Regions from separate parts of the Crassaminicella indica genome, predicted to be linked through region 1. Evidence: riboswitches for the same ligand, from Rfam matches in the RefSeq annotation. Region 1 holds a riboswitch; each other region holds the start of a gene.
What was found. A riboswitch is a leader RNA that binds a small molecule or an ion and turns the genes downstream of it on or off. The one in region 1 is predicted to bind cobalamin.
Positions count from the first base shown of each region.

Region 2: another riboswitch for cobalamin. It lies ahead of KVH43_RS03790 (hypothetical protein); the one in region 1 lies ahead of KVH43_RS07510 (DUF4430 domain-containing protein).
Region 3: another riboswitch for cobalamin. It lies ahead of KVH43_RS01045 (FecCD family ABC transporter permease); the one in region 1 lies ahead of KVH43_RS07510 (DUF4430 domain-containing protein).

Region 1 covers NZ_CP078093.1:1,560,662-1,566,807, reverse strand. Annotated here, with positions in the region: gene KVH43_RS07520 (hypothetical protein) at 1-571, opposite strand, end outside; gene KVH43_RS07515 (hypothetical protein) at 564-2,591, opposite strand; gene KVH43_RS07510 (DUF4430 domain-containing protein) at 2,605-3,711, opposite strand; cobalamin riboswitch at 3,870-4,035, opposite strand; gene KVH43_RS07505 (divergent polysaccharide deacetylase family protein) at 4,101-4,907, opposite strand; gene KVH43_RS07500 (pyridoxal phosphate-dependent aminotransferase) at 5,042-6,146, opposite strand, start outside.
Region 2 covers NZ_CP078093.1:795,097-801,242, reverse strand. Annotated here, with positions in the region: gene KVH43_RS03805 (ABC transporter substrate-binding protein) at 130-1,113, shown strand; gene KVH43_RS03800 (ABC transporter permease) at 1,088-1,843, shown strand; gene KVH43_RS03795 (ABC transporter ATP-binding protein) at 1,845-2,570, shown strand; cobalamin riboswitch at 2,592-2,774, shown strand; gene KVH43_RS03790 (hypothetical protein) at 3,071-3,277, shown strand; gene KVH43_RS03785 (hypothetical protein) at 3,308-3,556, opposite strand; gene KVH43_RS03780 (ABC transporter substrate-binding protein) at 3,684-4,622, shown strand; gene KVH43_RS03775 (FecCD family ABC transporter permease) at 4,670-5,728, shown strand; gene KVH43_RS03770 (heme ABC transporter ATP-binding protein) at 5,725-6,146, shown strand, end outside.
Region 3 covers NZ_CP078093.1:181,061-187,206, reverse strand. Annotated here, with positions in the region: gene KVH43_RS01070 (peptidoglycan D,D-transpeptidase FtsI family protein) at 1-486, shown strand, start outside; gene fabI (enoyl-ACP reductase FabI) at 499-1,275, shown strand; gene KVH43_RS01060 (cobalt-factor II C(20)-methyltransferase) at 1,381-2,163, opposite strand; gene KVH43_RS01055 (ABC transporter permease) at 2,141-2,872, opposite strand; gene KVH43_RS01050 (ABC transporter ATP-binding protein) at 2,873-3,721, opposite strand; cobalamin riboswitch at 3,918-4,095, shown strand; gene KVH43_RS01045 (FecCD family ABC transporter permease) at 4,235-5,296, shown strand; gene KVH43_RS01040 (ABC transporter ATP-binding protein) at 5,313-6,074, shown strand; gene KVH43_RS13350 (sirohydrochlorin cobaltochelatase) at 6,137-6,146, shown strand, end outside.

The DNA.
Region 1 (6,146 bases):
AATATCCTATTAAAGATATTAATGGATTTAAAAGAAATATACTTGGAATATCTTTATCAAAGACTGTCGTAATAACAAGATTTGCATATTGACTATAAAAGTATAAATAAATCATACTGAGGATTAATATAAAAAAATTAAAAATAATCAACAAAAAAGCTTTTCCCGTATTATGAATATTAAGATCTCTGAATAAATTTTTTATACTAAAAATAGTTACTCCCCATAAAATTTGAAATAATAATGGGAATAAGATATCTTGCCTCGATATTTGCCCTACCATAAATATCATTAAAATCAAAGGAACTGCAGAAATAGTAAAAATAAATACATCAAACAATCCCTTCCATACATCTTTCTCTTTTATTTCCCATAACGATAAAAGCATAGTAGACAGTAAAAATGCTAAAATAATAAAATACATATATCCTTTTTCATAAATTTCAGGCTGATAACCATCTGCTCTCATAGCCACCATAAATAAATATCCTAGTAAAACCATACTTAAAATCAACACATAAGCTAAAATAAGCCCCTTATTTCTTTTGTTTATCTGAAAAATTTTAGACATTCCCACCACCTGCTTCCCTTTTGTTTCCTTTAATCTCAATCTGAGGAAGCATCATTCTTCCTTCTCCTTTTATTTTTATCATAAGAGGACCTTTTGAAATATATTTTGTTACAGCCTCTTGCTTTAGCTTTTCAGAAGTCAGCTCTTCCCAGATATTTTCCTCTTGGTTATAAATTTCTAAATCAATTCTGCCTCCATCAACCTTTGTATAAAGTTTAATAGCTTTTACATAGATATTTTTAGGTATAGCATAATATACTTTTACTTCTTTTCCATCTTCTAAAATAAATTCTCTTTTATCTTCATTTTCTTCAAAATCTGTAATAGGCTTAATAATCTCACAAGGAATATATACATTTTCCTTATAGTTCATATTTAAATCAAATACATTACAAGCTATTTCCTTAATATTTCCTTTTCCGTCCTTTACATTTACTTTTTCGAGCCCCTTACTAAAACCGATAAGATGATTAGTATATGAAAATGCATCTATATTATAAAAATAATATTCAAACATTTGTCTTTCATAATCATCTAATTCCGCTGTTTCATAAATTTTTTCAAGATAATTATAATCTCCTAGATTTCTCAAGCTATGATCTAGTTTGTAATTTATACGCTTCTTTTCTTTTCCATCTAAATCACCTAAAGGAATCACCGTATCACCTACAAGTAAAAAGCAATTATACATCTTGTCTGCTATTGGATTGATGATTTCCCCCTTAAAGGTATCATTATCTATATAAGCCATAATATTATGTGTTTTTATGCATTGTGTTTCTTCTCTATATAAAGAATATGGTTCATTTGTATCTATTTCATCTTTTTTTATAATATAATCTACCTTTTTATCAACTGGGTCTAATACATAGTCTGTGCCATTAAGCACATCTATAAAATGACCATTAACAAATTGAAGACGTATATTATCTTCTTTATCTGGATAAATACTAGTAAATTTATAGCAATCTAACCCATGATGATATATTTTTACGGCTGCACTGACAGCCTTTAGCTTATCAAGATTTCCTATAAAAGAAAATCCGTAAAAAACAATACAGGCAATCATAATTATCGATGAGAATAACCATTTTTTCTTTCCAAAATACATAAAGATTCCTAATAAAAGAATATAAATTATTAAAAATGAAAATAAAAAGCATACTGTTTTGTAATTAGGTGTTAATAAATAATCTGCTGCTCCATAAAGGTTCTTTGAAGCATTGATTCTTTTATCTAAATTGTCATTATTTAATATTTTATTTATCCCAAAAGGAGTAATATTTTTATTTATCATATTGATAAATGCATTACCTTTTACAGGGATCACCCATCCATCCCCTATATTTTTCTTCTCTTCTATCCCTTTAAGGAATCCTGTTAAATTTTTATATGCATATTTTCCATCACCAATTAACAATATATTTCCATTAGCAATCCATTTTTTCAATATTTCTTCACTTTCATTTGATAGATTATTTGTATAAAAATTATCAAGAATTAATATGTTCAAATTTTCTAATTCCTTTACGGTATACGACATTTCTTCATTTAATTTGATTACTTCAATATTTTTATCATGAAATAAACCTTTATGCATTTCCTTTATTCCATAGTAATTTTCAGGAGTATCACTTAAAACACCTATAAATACTGTATTTTTAGGAAGAATTTTTAAAGTAATCGTCTTATTTTCTATAACTTGTCCATCTTTTTCAATATTTACCTCTAGCTTTTCATTTTCTTTCAAAACAGGTATAGAAAACATATATTCTTTTTTAGTATTTGATTTCAAATTTATAGGATGAGTATAAATTCTTTCTCCTACATATATTTTTAGATCTCCTACCAATTCATTTTCTTTAGCATCTAAAATAATTTTTATAGGATTCATTCCACCAAGCTTTATTTTTCCATCAAAACCAACATTTACTTCTATGTCAATAGTTTGAGCTTGTCCTATAATTGAAAAACAAATTATAAAAATCAGGATACTCACTAAAAACCCTATTTTTTTCATTCTTTCACATCCTTTAATGAACATACGGTACATTTTCTATGCCGTTTTTTGATATAACTGCACTAAAATATCTATCAATAGACTTTGGTTTATTAATAAGTACATCTAATGCCTTATTTACCCATTCATCATCTGTTCCTGTAACCATCCATATTGGATTAACACTTCCTATTCCTGCTGCATAAGCATAAATAGCTCCAGCATGATCATAAGATGAAATAGTCTTTCCTTTAAAATCTAAAGCTTTTAGTTTTCCTCCTTCAAATTTCACATACGTTCCAATTAATTTATTTTTTCTATTGATATCCTTCATTAGCTTGCTTTTTTTTGCTAGTTTATTCCATGTTCCTAATAATATATAATATTTCTTTGGCTTTTCTAAAGCTTTTGGATTGTAAGCTGCCAAATCTATTTTTTTCACCCCTTGTTTTATAAGACTCGCTTTTAATTTTTCTGCCTCGTCTTTGTAGCCATCTGTATACATAATAACTGTTCCTGGATTTTTCCCCCAGAATCCATTTTTAAAAGGCTGAGGATAAGAACCAATCACAGCTGGTGCAAACATAGTTATACTCCAATCATGATAATCCCACCATATTACATCGTCTGGACTTGGTCTATATTCAGCTATACCTACTGGCGCCAAAATACCATTTACCCAATAAAACCAATCTTGTTTTTTTCTATTTTTTCCTGTATAAAATGTAAACTTTGATTCAATCCCATTAATCGCATTCACAAACCCACCACCATAAGCAGTTTGAATATCTAAATTTCTAAATAATACTTCCATTCCAACTTCATCTTTTACAAGCCCAACATTTTTTGCATATATTTTTTTATGACCAAAATCAGTAGTTACAACTAAATCAACATGATATGGACTTTCAATATCACCAGATGCTTTATATACCTTTGAATTCTGATTTGCTGGCCTGCCTTCCTTATATTTGATTTCTCCTTGTACAGGTCCTTTATACCCCTTATATTTAACACCATCTATAACTACCACATTCGATTTCGAATCCGTATCCTTCCCCTGTGCCATACTAAATCCACATGAAGAAAATACCATTGAGATTACAAGAAGTAATGTAATCAAGCTCTTTATTTTTTTCACACTTCATTCCCCCTAATACGTATATTGAAAAAATCCCCTTCCAACCTGGAAGAGGATTCAGATGTACTTATACTGGGATCATTCAAAAATACTTAATTACCCAATAGATATTTCTGTGTTTTAACACCAATATTCTTCTTCTCCTCTAAGTCGGAGGATTACAAAAGTATGTAACGACAGGTCTTCTGACTCCCGGGTCATCTTCCAATCAGGCCTTCCCATTCATTTGACAGTGGCATATTCTGATTTTCATCGCCGGTTACAGCTGCGACTACAGTAAGGGATTTTCACCCTTTTCCCTAAATCCTTACACTATTTTATTTAATTTTCATATCATTCACATTATAGCATTTATTACCATATTGTCAACCTATTGCCATATTCACATATTAATGTAAATTTCTCTTTAACTTTGATAAATTTACAAACTTAATTCCTTCTTTTTCTAAAATAGGATACATATTTTTTATAGCATTGATTGTTACTTTTCCTCCTTCAGCTCCTACATGTCCTATTCCTATCGCATACCCTTTTTCTAAAGCAATATTACCAAGTTTTTTCAACTGTTTTTCTATTGCCCTTTGATTTTTTATATTATCTAAAAATACATCTCTTTCAAAGCAAATAACATCTAATTCATTTGCTACATCTGCTACAATAGAATTAGGGTTTGTTTTGCTATCTAAAAAAAATAAATTATTCTCCTTTGCAATTTCTAGGATAGCCTTCATTACTCTTTTATCTTGTGTAGCTTTTGAACCCATATGATTATTCATCCCTACAGCGTATTTTATTTCATCTAATCCTTCTTTTATTCTAAGCTTTATTTCTTCATCAGATAAGTCACAAGTAATTCCCTTCGGTCCTAACCATTCCTTTTTCCCAACAACTGGCTCCATTGGTACGTGCATTATTACCTCAATACCTGCTTTATGTACAGCTTCTGCATCACTCTTTGTAAATGGTGAAAAAGGCATTACCGCAGCTGTAATAGGTATATCTAATTTTAACAGCTCCTCCATTCCATCCCCATGATAACCTAAATCATCAATCACCAATACTACATATCCAACTGGCTCTCCATTTGTTTTTGTATTCTTCCTGCATTTTATAAAAATACATATCATCAACAAACACACAATTAGTAAAGCTATAATTACTTTATACAATCTTTTTTTCGTAACAACTATGAACATAAGGTTCACATCCTCTATGCGTTTTTATGCTAATATACTATGCTAAACACATAGAAATATATTCCAATTAGTTTAATATATTTTCATGAAAAAAAAAGCATCCTCACAGATGCTTTTTCAAAACAATTATTTTATTATTGAATAGCTTTTTCTATTCTTTTTAATCCTTCTTGAATATTTTCAAGAGAAGTAGCATAGGATAATCTAATATAATTATCTGCACCAAAAGCGATCCCTGGAATTACTGCTACGTTTACATTCTCTAGTAAATACTCTGCAAAATCCATTGAACTATTAATAGTAAATCCATTAAAGGTCTTTCCTATAATTTTTGATATATTTACCATTACATAAAATGCTCCTTCTGGCATTCTACAAGATAATCCATCAATACTATTGATCTTTTCAACCATATAATTTCTTCTTTCTACAAATGCTTCTATCATTTTATATATTGGTTTTTGATCTCCCTTTAAAGCAGCTATACTCGCATACTGTGCAATAGTATTAGGATTAGAGGTAGCATGACTTTGAATATTATTAATAATGCTAATAATTTCTTTGTCTGCTGCTAAATATCCTATTCTCCATCCAGTCATAGCATACGCCTTTGACATACCATTAATCACAATAGTTAATTTTTTTATATCATCACCTAAAGAAGCAATACTTTTATGTTTTCCATCATATATTAATTTTTCGTAAATTTCATCAGAAATAATGAAAATATTGTGCTTTACTGCAATTTCGGCAATTTCTTTTAATTCATTTTCTGTATAAACTGTACCTGTTGGATTATTTGGACTGTTTAAAATAATCGCCTTTGTATTTTTATTGATCACTCTTAATAAGCTTTCTTTTGTATATTTGAAGCCTTCTTCTTCTGAAGTTTCAACAAAAACCGGTTTGGCATCTGCAAGCTTTACAAGCTCTGGATAGCTTACCCAATACGGAACAGAAATAATCACCTCGTCCCCTGGATTACATATTGCTTGCAATGCATTAAATAGTGAATGCTTAGCTCCATTAGAAACAACAATATTTTCAGAACTATAATCTAAATTATTATCATTTTTTAATTTATCACAAATCGCCATTTTTAAATTAGGAAGTCCCGATGCCGCAGTATATCCTGTAAGCCCCTTTGCCATCGTATCAATAGCAGCAGCTCTGATATGCTCTGGTGTATTAAAATCAGGCTCTCCAGCTCCAAAGCTTACTACATCTATACCATCTGCT
Region 2 (6,146 bases), 770 kb from region 1:
GGATAGTTATTTTGTTGTTTAAACGAAATATAAAAGATAGTTTATTCCAGATAACTTTTGAAAAAGTTATCGAAGTCATTCACTTATCTTTATAGATTTCTTTTTTAATGTTAATGAGGAGGGATTTTTATGAAAAAAGTATTATCTTTTATGATGATTTTAGTGCTGCTTTTTACTGCTGTAGGTTGTTCAAAAAAAGAAGCTAAATATGAAAACAAAAAAGAAGCTGTAAAGATTGCTGGGCTAAAAGGACCTACTTCTATAGGGATGATAAAAATGTTTGAAGAAAAACCTTCATTAGGGAAAAATATAGATACTTCTTATGAGGTAGTAGCAAGTCCTGATCTTTTGGTTTCGAAGCTATTATCAAAAGAGGTTGATTTTGCAGCTCTTCCTACAAATGTAGCAGCAAAGCTTTATAATAAGGGAGCAGGTTATAAGCTTGTGGCTGTAAATACATTGGGTGTTCTTTATATGATGAGTCAAGAAGAGGTTATTAATGATTGGGATGATTTAAAGGGGAAAAAGATTAACGTTATAGCAAAAGGTTCAAATCCTGATGTAGTATTTAAGTATTTACTACAAAAAAATGGATTAGACCCAGAAAAAGATGTTGTACTAGATTATACATTATCTCATGCTGAGCTTGCACAAGCTGTAGCTGCTGGGAAGGTAGATATAGCAGTACTTCCAGAGCCATTTGTAACAATGGTTAGTATGAAAAATAAAAATGCAAAAATTACCATGAATATTCAAGAGGAATGGCAAGCTGTACTAGGGGAAAGTGCAGCGTTAGTGCAAGGCTGTTTGGTTGTAAGAGAAGAGTTTGCAAAAGAAAATCCAGAAATTGTGAATAATTTTTTGGAAGAATATAAAAAATCTGTTAATTGGGTAAATAAAAACAATGAAGAGGCTGGAAAGCTAGTTGAAAAGCATGGTATTGGTATGAAGGCAAAAATGGCTGAGTTAGCTATTCCGAGATGCAATATTGTTTTTCAGGATGCACAAAAATCGCAAAAAACAGTAGAGGGATATTTGAAGGTGCTTTATGATTTTTCACCAAAAGCTGTGGGAGGAAAGCTTCCAGATGAGAATTTTTACTATAAAAAATAAGCTTCCTACAATATTATCTATATTGCTTTTACTATTTATTTGGAGAATGAGCTCGGAAATAATTGCTTCGAAGATCATTCTCCCTTCTCCTGAAGCTACATGTAAAAGTTTATTGATTTTGATGAAATCAGAGAATTTTTTTAAAATAGTGCTAATGACTATAAAAAGAGGATGCATCGGATTTTTTTTATCTTGTTCTTTAGGACTTTTGATAGGCTTATTAACAGGAAGTCATCTGTTTTTAGAAAGGCTTATAGAGCCTATTTTAGTGGTTATTAAATCTACCCCTATTATGTCTATTATTATCTTAGCATTAATTTGGTTTAAGACAGAGTATGTACCAATTTTTGTTAGTTTCTTAGTGGCTTTTCCTATTATATGTGTAAATGTTTCTGAAGGAATAAAAAGTGTAGATGTGAAGCTTTTAGAGATGGCTAAAATATACCATGTGAGAAAATATAGAATTATCTTAGAAATATATCTTCCAGCGATCTCACGTTATTTTTTAGCAGGCGTTTCTACTGCTATGGGAATAGGCTGGAAGGCTGTTATTGCAGCAGAAGTTCTAAGTCAGCCAAATTTTGCGATAGGTACAAGCCTTTACAATGCAAAGGTTTATATTGAAACAGAAAATGTCTTTGCATGGACAGTGATAGCTGTGTTATTAAGCTTTATATTTGAAAGAGCTATAAGAATATTAGAAAAAAAGATTATGCGATGGAGAGGTTAATATGACCCTAAAGATTCAACAGTTATATAAAAGCTATCAAAGGCTTGTAGTATTTGAAAACTTTAATATAAATATTCCACAAGAACATATTACTTGTATTTTGGGTCCATCAGGATGTGGAAAAACTACTTTGTTAAATACGATTAGTGGAATTGTTAAAGCTGAAGCAGGAGAATTTTTAGGATTTGGTGATAAAGTTATTGGGTATCTTTTTCAGGAACCACGGCTTCTACCGTGGAAGAGTGTATGGGGGAATATTGAATTTGTATTAAAGGATGTTTATTCAAAGGAAGAAAGGGAAAAAATCATATCCCAATATATAAAAATGGTGAATTTAGAAGGCTTTGAAGATTATTATCCAAAGGATATTAGTGGTGGAATGCTGCAAAGAGTTGCTATTGCTAGGGCTTTTGCATATCCTTCTGATATTCTACTTATGGATGAACCTTTTAAGGGATTGGATTTAAAGATAAAAAGAGAGCTTATTGATGCTTTTATTAAGCTATGGATGAAAGATCTGAGAACAGTGATTTTTGTAACACATGACATAGAAGAAGCCATAAGCTTAGGGGATAGGATTTATATTTTTAGTAAGGCACCTGTCAAAATAAAAAAGAGCTTTGAGATTGCTACTGCGAAAGAGAAAAGAAGCTTAGAGGATGAAAGCTTAATAAAGATAAAAAAAGAGATTCATGATATTTTATTTATTGACGATTTGGATACTTAATGGTATAATGAGATGAAATTAAATATGGTGATTGCATTAGGTACCTTTTTTAAGGTTTAATAGGGAAGTTCGGTGAAAATCCGGCGCAGCCCCCGCTACTGTAAATGATGACGAAACCTCAAGCAACCCACTGTGAAAACGGGAAGGGGAGAGGGAGTAGGAAGATTCATGAGTCAGGAGACCTGCCTATTGTGTATGTTACTACCTTCGGTGGGAAGGCCAGGAAACAAAGTAAAAGCTTACATATTATTTTATATGGAGTATGTTTTGTCCTGTCTTCTGACAGGACTTTATTGTTTTAGGAAAGGAGGCTGATAGGAATGAATGATTTAGTATATGGATTAAGCACATTAATCCCTTTCCCACTAGATACCATATTTTCAGACAATTATATTAAACTACTAAAATTTGTTTCTTATGGCCACTTTCCAGAACCACCTAATCAAGTTCAAGTCTTATAAAGATGGTATATTGATTTGAATTTGAAAGGAGAGCTTAATATGGTGGTTAGTATGTCTATGTATAAAAAATTAAAAAGCAACAGTAGAATGATAACAGGAAATATGAAAGCAGATAAAGTGTATGAAAACTTATTCCTTCGAAAGTCTGTAAAAAATAAAAGAGAACTAAAGGAAGTTTTTTGGAAGGAATTAAAGCAATCTTTTATTCATAATGAAAGGCCCATTAAAAATCTTATATATAGATAAAAAAAGAGCCTTGCTAGTGAAGGCTCTTTTTTATTGAATTTTTAGCCGCTGCATAAGATTTTTTACGGTTTTTTCAAAAGCAATTAAATAATATTTGTTTCCTAATTCTTTTTCGCATTGCTGAATTTTTTTTAGTTCTTCATCAGTGAGCTTAGCAAAGGGTGGGATTTTATTTAATTGTTGATATTGCTGATAAGTGATATACTGTAATTGCCAAACACGATAAAGACATTTTTGATACTTTAAATATAGATCATAATTATATGGATAATAATTCATTTAGCTTGTACCTCCTTTTGTAATAATATATGAAAAAACATAAAGCTTGTTCCAAATAAAGCATTTGAATAGATAAATAAAAATTACACAAAATATAATAAATGCAAAATAGGATGGAGGTGTAGTTGTGCTTAAAAAGAATAGATGGATATCAATATTTATGATCATCATTTCTATAATATTGTTTTGTTCTTGTGCTAAAACAAATGAAAAAGTAGAAGAACAAAAAGAAGCTGAAAAAAAGGGTCAGTATCCACTTACAATTGTTGATTCTTACAATCGGGAGGTTATAATTGAAAGTGAGCCTAAGAGAGTTGTATCTATTGCTCCAAATATAACAGAAACTATATTTGCTTTAGGGGCAGGTGAAAAATTAGTAGGAAGAACAGATTACTGTGATTATCCAGAAAAAGTAAAATCGATAGCGAGTATAGGAAGTCTTATGGAACCAAATATTGAAAAAATTGTAGCTTTAAAGCCTGATTTAGTAGTTGCATCTACTCATTTTAAGGAAGATGTACTAAACAAATTGGAGGAATTGAATGTAAAGGTTATTGTTCTTTATGGAGAGGAAAGCTTTGAAGGAGCTTATGCAATAATCGGTAAATTAGGGAAGGTGCTTAATGCACAAGAAGCATCAGAAAAAATCATATCTAGTATGAAGGATCAAGTTAAAAATGTTATAGATAAAGTAAAAAATGCAGAAAGACCAGAAGTTTATTATGTGGTAAGCTATGGAGCAGGTGGAGATTATACTGCAGGAGAGGGAACATTTATTGATAAAATGATAAACTTGGCAGGAGGGAAAAATGCTGCTAGAGATACAACTGGATGGAAGTATAGCTTAGAAAAATTAATAGAGAAGGACCCAGATATATTAATATGCTCAAAGTATTATGATGCAAAGAAGGGAATTATGAATACAAATGGATACAAGGATTTGACAGCAGTGAAAGAAGGAAGATTGTTTGAGATAGATAATAATCTTCTCGATAGGCAGGGACCAAGACTTGCAGATGGTCTTTATGAATTAGCAAAAATAATACATCCAGAATTATTTAAATAGCAGATTATGATAATAAAGCTTGTTATGCTTTAAAGTGAGGAAAGTATATGACCTACATACAGAAAAGGAAAGGCTATAAAATTTTATTTATTTTTCTATTATTTTTATTGTGCGTATTAATTTTATTTGTAAGTACTCTTGGTGTTTCTGATATATCTTTTGTGGAAGCAGTTAAAATCTTATGTAGCAATATTCCATTTATAGGGAAATATGTTGTAGCAGATGCTATTAATGAGTCAAAAAAATTAATTGTTTTAGGGATCAGATTACCAAGAATTATATTGTCATCATTGATTGGTATGGCTTTAGCAGGATCGGGAGTAATATTTCAAGGTATTTTTAAAAATCCTATGGCAGATCCTTATGTGTTGGGGGTATCATCAGGAGCTGCTTTTGGTGCAACTATTGCAATTGTATTTGGCTTAGAAGCAACCTTCATAGGTTTTTGGGCAATAGCTATTATGGCTTTTATTGGTGCTATTACAGCGACATTAAGTGTTTATTATATAGCTAAGATTGGAAATAAGACCCCTATAATAACACTTTTACTTGCAGGAATAGCTTTAAGCTTTTTATTGTCTTCACTAATATCATTAATAATGACATTTCACAAAGAACAAATTGAAAAGATTGTTTTTTGGACGATGGGAAGTGTTTCTTCTGCAAGTTGGAAGCATGTGATATTTTGTGCTCCTGTTGTATTAATAGGGTGTATATTTTTTACTATGTTTGCTAGGGATTTGAATTTGATGCTGATGGGAGAAGAAACAGCAAAAAGTTTAGGAGTAGAAGTAGAAAAAATAAAAAAGCTCCTTCTTATTTTAGCTTCTATAGTGGCAGCATCAGCAGTTTCAGTAAGTGGAATTATTGGATTTGTAGGGCTGATCATTCCACACATTGTAAGGATAATAATAGGTCCAGATCATAGAGTGCTAATTGCTTTTACATTGGTTATGGGGGCAATATTTATGGTTATAGCAGATACCCTAGCAAGAACCTTAATGCCTCCAACAGAAATTCCAGTAGGAGTTATTACATCATTGTTTGGTACACCTTTTTTTATTTATATCCTTTATAAAAGTAAAAAACAAAATGCTATGAGGTGAAAAAGTTGACCTATCCAATAGAAATAGATCATCTGAACTGGAGCTTTGGAGAAAATAACATATTAAAAAATATTAGTGTGAAAATAGCAGAAAAAAAGTTTACCTGTATTATAGGACCAAATGGTTCTGGCAAGTCAACACTTTTAAAAAATATATTAAAGCTTCTATCGCCTCATAAAAAGTCTATTTATATTTATAGTGAAGATGTGGTGAATTTAAAATATAAAGATTTAGCGAGGAAAATTGCAGCTGTTCCTCAAAATACGATGGTAGATTTTGATTTTACAGTTATGGATATTGTTTTAATGGGTAGAAGTCCTCATTTGAAAAGATTTGAAGTAGAAAGTGAAGAGGATTTTCAAATCGTAAAAAAAGCAATGCAACTAACAAATACGTGGCATTTAAAGGATAGAGGAAT
Region 3 (6,146 bases), 1.4 Mb from region 1:
AAGGGAAGTATGACGCGTCCTGAACTTGGGGCATCTGCTATTGGTCAAGGGAAAATACTTGTTACTCCGCTGAATATGGCAATGGTAGCAGGGGCTATTGCCAATGATGGAGAAATGATGAAGCCTATTTTAGTAAAGGAGGTGATTGACCCTAAGGGAAGGACTGTGAAAATAAATTATCCTCAAGTTTTATCAAGGACAAGCAGCAAAGCAGTAGCACAAGATTTGAAGACAATGATGATTAGTGTTGTAGAAGAAGGATCAGGTAAGAATGCAAGAATTAAAAATATAAAGGTAGCTGGTAAAACAGGAACAGCACAAAATGAGACAAAAAAAGGACATGGATGGTTTATAGGTTTTGCACCAGCTAATGATCCTAAGGTGGCTATTGCTGTAGTATTAGAGAATATTGGAATAACTGGAGGGAAAAGTGCAGCTCCTATTGCAGGAGATGTTATGGCGACTGCTCTAGATAGATTGAGATAAGGAGATGACAATATGAGTACTTTATTAAAGGATAAAAATATTTTGATTATGGGTGTGGCAAATAAATGGAGTATTGCCTGGGCAATTGCAAAGGTTTTTCATAAAGCAGGAGCAAAATTAGCATTTACATATTTAGGAGAAAAAACAAAAAAAAGTATCGAAAAGCTTATTGAACAAGAGGGCATGAAGGATGTACTTTTGCTTTCTTGTGATGTGACAAAAGATACAGAAATAGAAAATACATTTGATATATTAAGAGGTGAATTTGAAACACTTCATGGGGTTGTACACAGCATTGCTCATGCAAAAAAGGAAGAGCTTGAAGGAAGCTATGTAGATACATCAAGAGATGGATATATGATGGCACAAGAGGTTAGTGCGTATTCTTTAGTATCAGTTGCTAAATATGCAAAGCCTCTTATGCTTAATGGAGGAAGTATAGTGGCATTGACATATTTAGGGGGAGAGAGAGTAGTTAAAAACTATAATGTAATGGGTGTAGCAAAAGCAGCATTAGAAGCTAGTGTAAAGTATTTAGCTCATGATTTAGGTGAAGAAAATATAAGAGTAAATGCAATTTCTGCTGGTCCTATAAAAACATTAGCAGCAAAAGGAATTAAAGATTTTAATACGATGTTAAAAGCATTTGAAGAAAAAACTCCTATGAAGAGGCTTATAAATACAGAAGAGATAGGAAATACAGCGCTTTTTTTATGTAGTGATTTAAGCAGCGGTGTAACAGGTGAAAATATTCATGTAGATGGTGGCTATCATATATTAGGATATTAATGGATTTTTTACGTTGATTTGTATATAAAATGGCCCGTAAAACCTCTGTTGTTTATATAGAAGGTTTTACGGGCTTAAAATATTTGGCTAATCTTTTAAAGATACTTACTTATTGTGGTAGTTTTCTTTGTTAATTAATATAGTTGAAAAATATGATATTTGATCCTCTCTAATATTTTCCAAATCATGATAAACTATTTCACGGTCTTGAGAAGAATTGCTTACTAGGATTGCATATTTGATTAAATCGTATTTTTTAAGCTTTTTAATTATTTCCTTGAAATTTTTATATACTTTCATTAGTACAATAGAGTTATAATTTTTTAACGTAAAATCAATTTTTTCTTCATCAGCGGTACATGGTAGTATTACCAAAGCTTCTCGGTCCATGACAAGAGGAAAGTTTTGACTTGAAGCAATATTTGAAAAAGCACTGATTCCCGGGATTGTTTCTATTTCTACTTTTCCTCTTAAAAGTTCTAAAATATAAACATAAGTACTGTAAAGCATTGGATCTCCTAAAGTAATAAAGCCCACATTTTTTCCACTTTTTACTTCATTTTCTATTGATTTTGCAATTTTATTCCAAGCATTTATTCTTTCTTCATCATTGAAATTCATTGGAAAGTGTCTTTGCTTTATTTCTGTTTTAGGTAAAATATATTCCTTGACAATAGATAAAGCTAAGCTTTCTCCCCCTTCCTTTGGTTGAGGAGCAAAAAGAACATCTAATTTTTTAAGTGTGTTTACTGCTTTTACTGTAACCAAAGAGCTGTCTCCAGGGCCAGTACCAATTCCATAAAATTTTGACATAAGCTTTAAACGAATACGAGTGTATTCGTTTTCCTCCTTTCTAAAAATGGTTTTATATTTCTCTATAGCTTGCATATACACCTAAGGCATAAAGGATTAAAAAGTATGTAAGTAATATAAATATTGAAAAATAATTAGTAATTCCTTTGAGTGCGATATTTCTTAGCCCCATTATAGCATGGGTAAGAGGAAGTATCTCTATGATTCTTTTTATAATATATGGCATTTTTTCTAATGAAAAAAATGTTCCACATAAGAAGGTCATAGGTGTAATGACAAAGCTTGTGAAGCGATTCATGTCATAATGAGTATTTATGACCATTGCTGCAAAATATCCAAAAGCAGCAAAGAGAAGACTGTTCAAAAAGCATATTAGCAAAAAAGAAAATGTAATATTGATATAAGCACCAAATAGATAAGAGACTATTAAAATGATACATCCCGCATAAAAACCACGTAATGCTCCAGCTATGACGTAGCCTAGTGTTAATAAATACATATTTACAGGTGCTGTTAGATAGTATTCAAAGCTTTTTTCGTGAAGTCTTGCTACAGAAATTCTAATGGCTACAGCATTAAAGCTTGTATGCATTGTAGACATAGCAATTATTCCAGGAATAATATAATGTAGATAACTATATCCTTCTATGGAAACATCTGCTCCTAGTCCCCATCCAAATGCTAATAAATATAAAAGAGGAGTGATGACTGCAGAAGAAGTAATTTTGAAAGCTCTTTTTTTGAAAAAAGCAAATTCTCGCCAAAGTATTGTGAAAACTTCCATTTATTGTACCTTCCTATTCGTAAAATTATAAAAAACATCTTCTAGATTTGTATTTCTCAAAATATAATGTGTATCAAGTGAATGAGCATATTCTTTTGCTTCTTCTATAGATTGAAAATACTTATATTCTGTTATTTTTTCTGTATTAAAATATTCGACAGTAAATTTACCAAGATTGTTTTTTAAAGCATCGCTTGTATTACAATAAAATATTTTTCCTTGATCCATAAGACCTATTTGATTGCAAAGATATTCAGCTTCTTCAATATAGTGAGTTGTAAGAATGATTGTTTTTCCCATAGCCTTCATTCCTTTTAGCATATCCCATATTTTCCTTCTATGATTTACATCAATTCCTACAGTAGGTTCATCCAAAAAAAGAATATCAGGATCATTAACCAATGCTTTAGTAATCATTAATTTTCTTTGCATACCACCAGATAATTTTTTGCTAAGTCTATTTTCTATAGACTTTAGATCTGAAAAAGCTAATAATTTTTCAATCTTTTGATGAAGTTGATTTCCTTTTATTTTATAAAGCTTTGCAGAAAAAATAAGATTTTCTCTTACAGAAAGTTCTTTATCGAGGTTGATATGCTGAGGAACAATGCCAATTTTACTTTTGATGAAAGTATTGTCACGATTCATTTTTTGGTTTTCAATAAGGATAGTTCCCTTAGTTGGCTTTAATAGCCCTACAAGCATTTTAATAAGTGTAGTTTTTCCTGCACCATTAGGACCTAAGAGGCCAAAAAAGCTTCCCTTTTGAATCTTTAAGCTTAAATTATCTACAGCTGTAAAATCTCCATATTTTTTTGTTACTTTTTTGATCTCAATTATATGCTTCATTTATTCATTGCTGCCTCCTGTTTTTAAATTCAATTATAACTCTAACAGAATCAATCTAATTAATCAATATAAGCTTTTAAAACCGAAAATATATAAAATTAAGTAGTCTGTTTTGTTTTTGTATACTCAAAACTAAAAATAATCTTATTATTGACATGCTTTTTATGATTATATATAATTAAAGGTGTTATTGACAAATTCATACAGAATATTAGGTTTCTTTAAGAATTAAAAGGGAAAGTGGTAAAAGCCACTGCAGCCCCCGCTACTGTGAGGTGGATGAAACTTTAAAACCACTGAAGCTGTTTGCTTTGGGAAGGTTAAGGAGTAAAATGAAGCCAAGCCAGGAGACCTGCCTAATTGTTAATATTCATTCTTTCGGAGGGAAAGTAGAATAGACTAGTAAAAAATGGAGATTTTGATATGTTAAAACCATTTTACTGTGTATATAGAGCTTTCCGAGAAGCTCTTTTTTTATTATGTATTTTGTGAAACTTTACCACTGGAGGAATTATGGAGAATAATTTGGCTTTGACTATACAGCAAAAACGGTATAAAGAGAAAATCATTGGTATTTGTTTTTTAGTTTTATTGATTATCACTTTTTTTTCATCAGTTCATTTAGGGAGAGCAAATATTCGTGCTTATGATGTTGTAAAAATTATATTTGGAAAAATTACAGGAAATGAGTCTGTGTATAGTTATATAAAAGCTTCTTATGTGGCTATTGTTTGGAATGTAAGGCTTCCAAGAATTTTTACAGCAATGATAGTAGGAAGTGGTTTGGCAGTTTCAGGGGCTGTTTTTCAGTCGTTGCTTATGAATCCATTGGCAGATTCTTATACTATGGGTGTTTCATCTGGAGCAGCCTTTGGAGCAGCACTAGCACTTTTTATAAATATGTTTTTGATGGATAATTTTCAAGTTCCTATAACAGCGTGTGCTTTTATTGGTGCATTTATAACATTAGGTATTGTGATTTCTATTGCTAAGGTTAAAGGAGTTTTAAGCTCTTCAAATTTGATTATTGCTGGAATTATAGTGACATCTATTCTTTCAGCTGGTATTAAGTTTTTAAAAAATCTAGCAGGAGAAAACGTTGCACCTATTGTGAATTGGTTAATGGGAAGCTTATCAGCAAGAAGCTGGGAACATGTTTTGATGAGTTTTCCGATGATAATATTATGTATAATTATTTGTATATATTTTTCAGAGGATTTGAATCTTCTTTGCTTGGGAGAGAAAGAAGCAAAATTGTTAGGTATTGATACACAAAGTGTAAGAAGGATTTTTTTAATATGTGGTTCATTCATTACGGCTGTATGCGTATCTGTAAGTGGGATTATCAGCTTTATAGGTCTTATTGTGCCACATATGCTTAGATTTTGTATTGGGTCTGATAACCGTACTTTGATTCCTCTTTCAGCATTACTTGGTGCAGAATTATTATTGGTAGCAGATACAGGTGCAAGAGTATTGATGAATATAGAAATTCCTGTAGGTGTGCTTACAACATTGCTTGGAGGACCATTCTTCATATATATTTTTATGACGAGAAATAAATCGCTGCACTAAAGTAAAGGGGGCTAATATGTATAAAGTAAAAAATTTATTTTTTTCATACGATGATAAAGAAATTTTACATGATATTAGTTTTTTTATTGAACAAGGAAAATTTACAACGATTATTGGGCCAAATGGTTCAGGAAAGACTACCCTACTTAGCTTGATTACAGGACAATTTCATAAATATAGTGGAAATATTTATTTTCAAAATAAATGCTTGAAAGACTATAGTATAAAAGATTTAAGTAAAAGAATAGCTTTTGTGTCTCAAAATGTAGATATTAGATTCCCTTTTACATGCTTAGAAGTTGTGATGATGGGAAGAAATCCATTTAAGAGTCGTATGAAGAATTTAACCCCAAAAGACATGAAGATAGTACGAGAATGCATGGAGATGACAGATACGCTAAAATTTTCTGATATTCCTATTACTGAATTGAGTGGGGGAGAAAAACAAAGAGTTATGCTAGCAAAGGCTCTAGCCCAAACGCCAAAGGTATTATTTTTAGATGAAGCCTTTTCAAATATGGATATTCAGTATACTATTTATTTTTTAAATTTATTAAAGGATTGTATTGAGAAAGAGCATCTTACTGTTATAGCTATTATGCATGATTTGAATTTAACACATATGTTTAGTGATAGAATATTGGCATTAAAAGATGGGAAAATTTCGAAATATGGAAAAACAGAGGATGTGATGACAAAAGAGTTGATCAAGGAATTGTTTGGTGTAGCTATAAGAAAGACTGAAGAGAAAGGTTTGGTTATTCTACCAAGCTTATAAAAATGTTTTTTACAGTTTTAACTTTTTGTTAAAGCTGATATAAAAATATAAGGGGTGGTATTATGAAAAAGA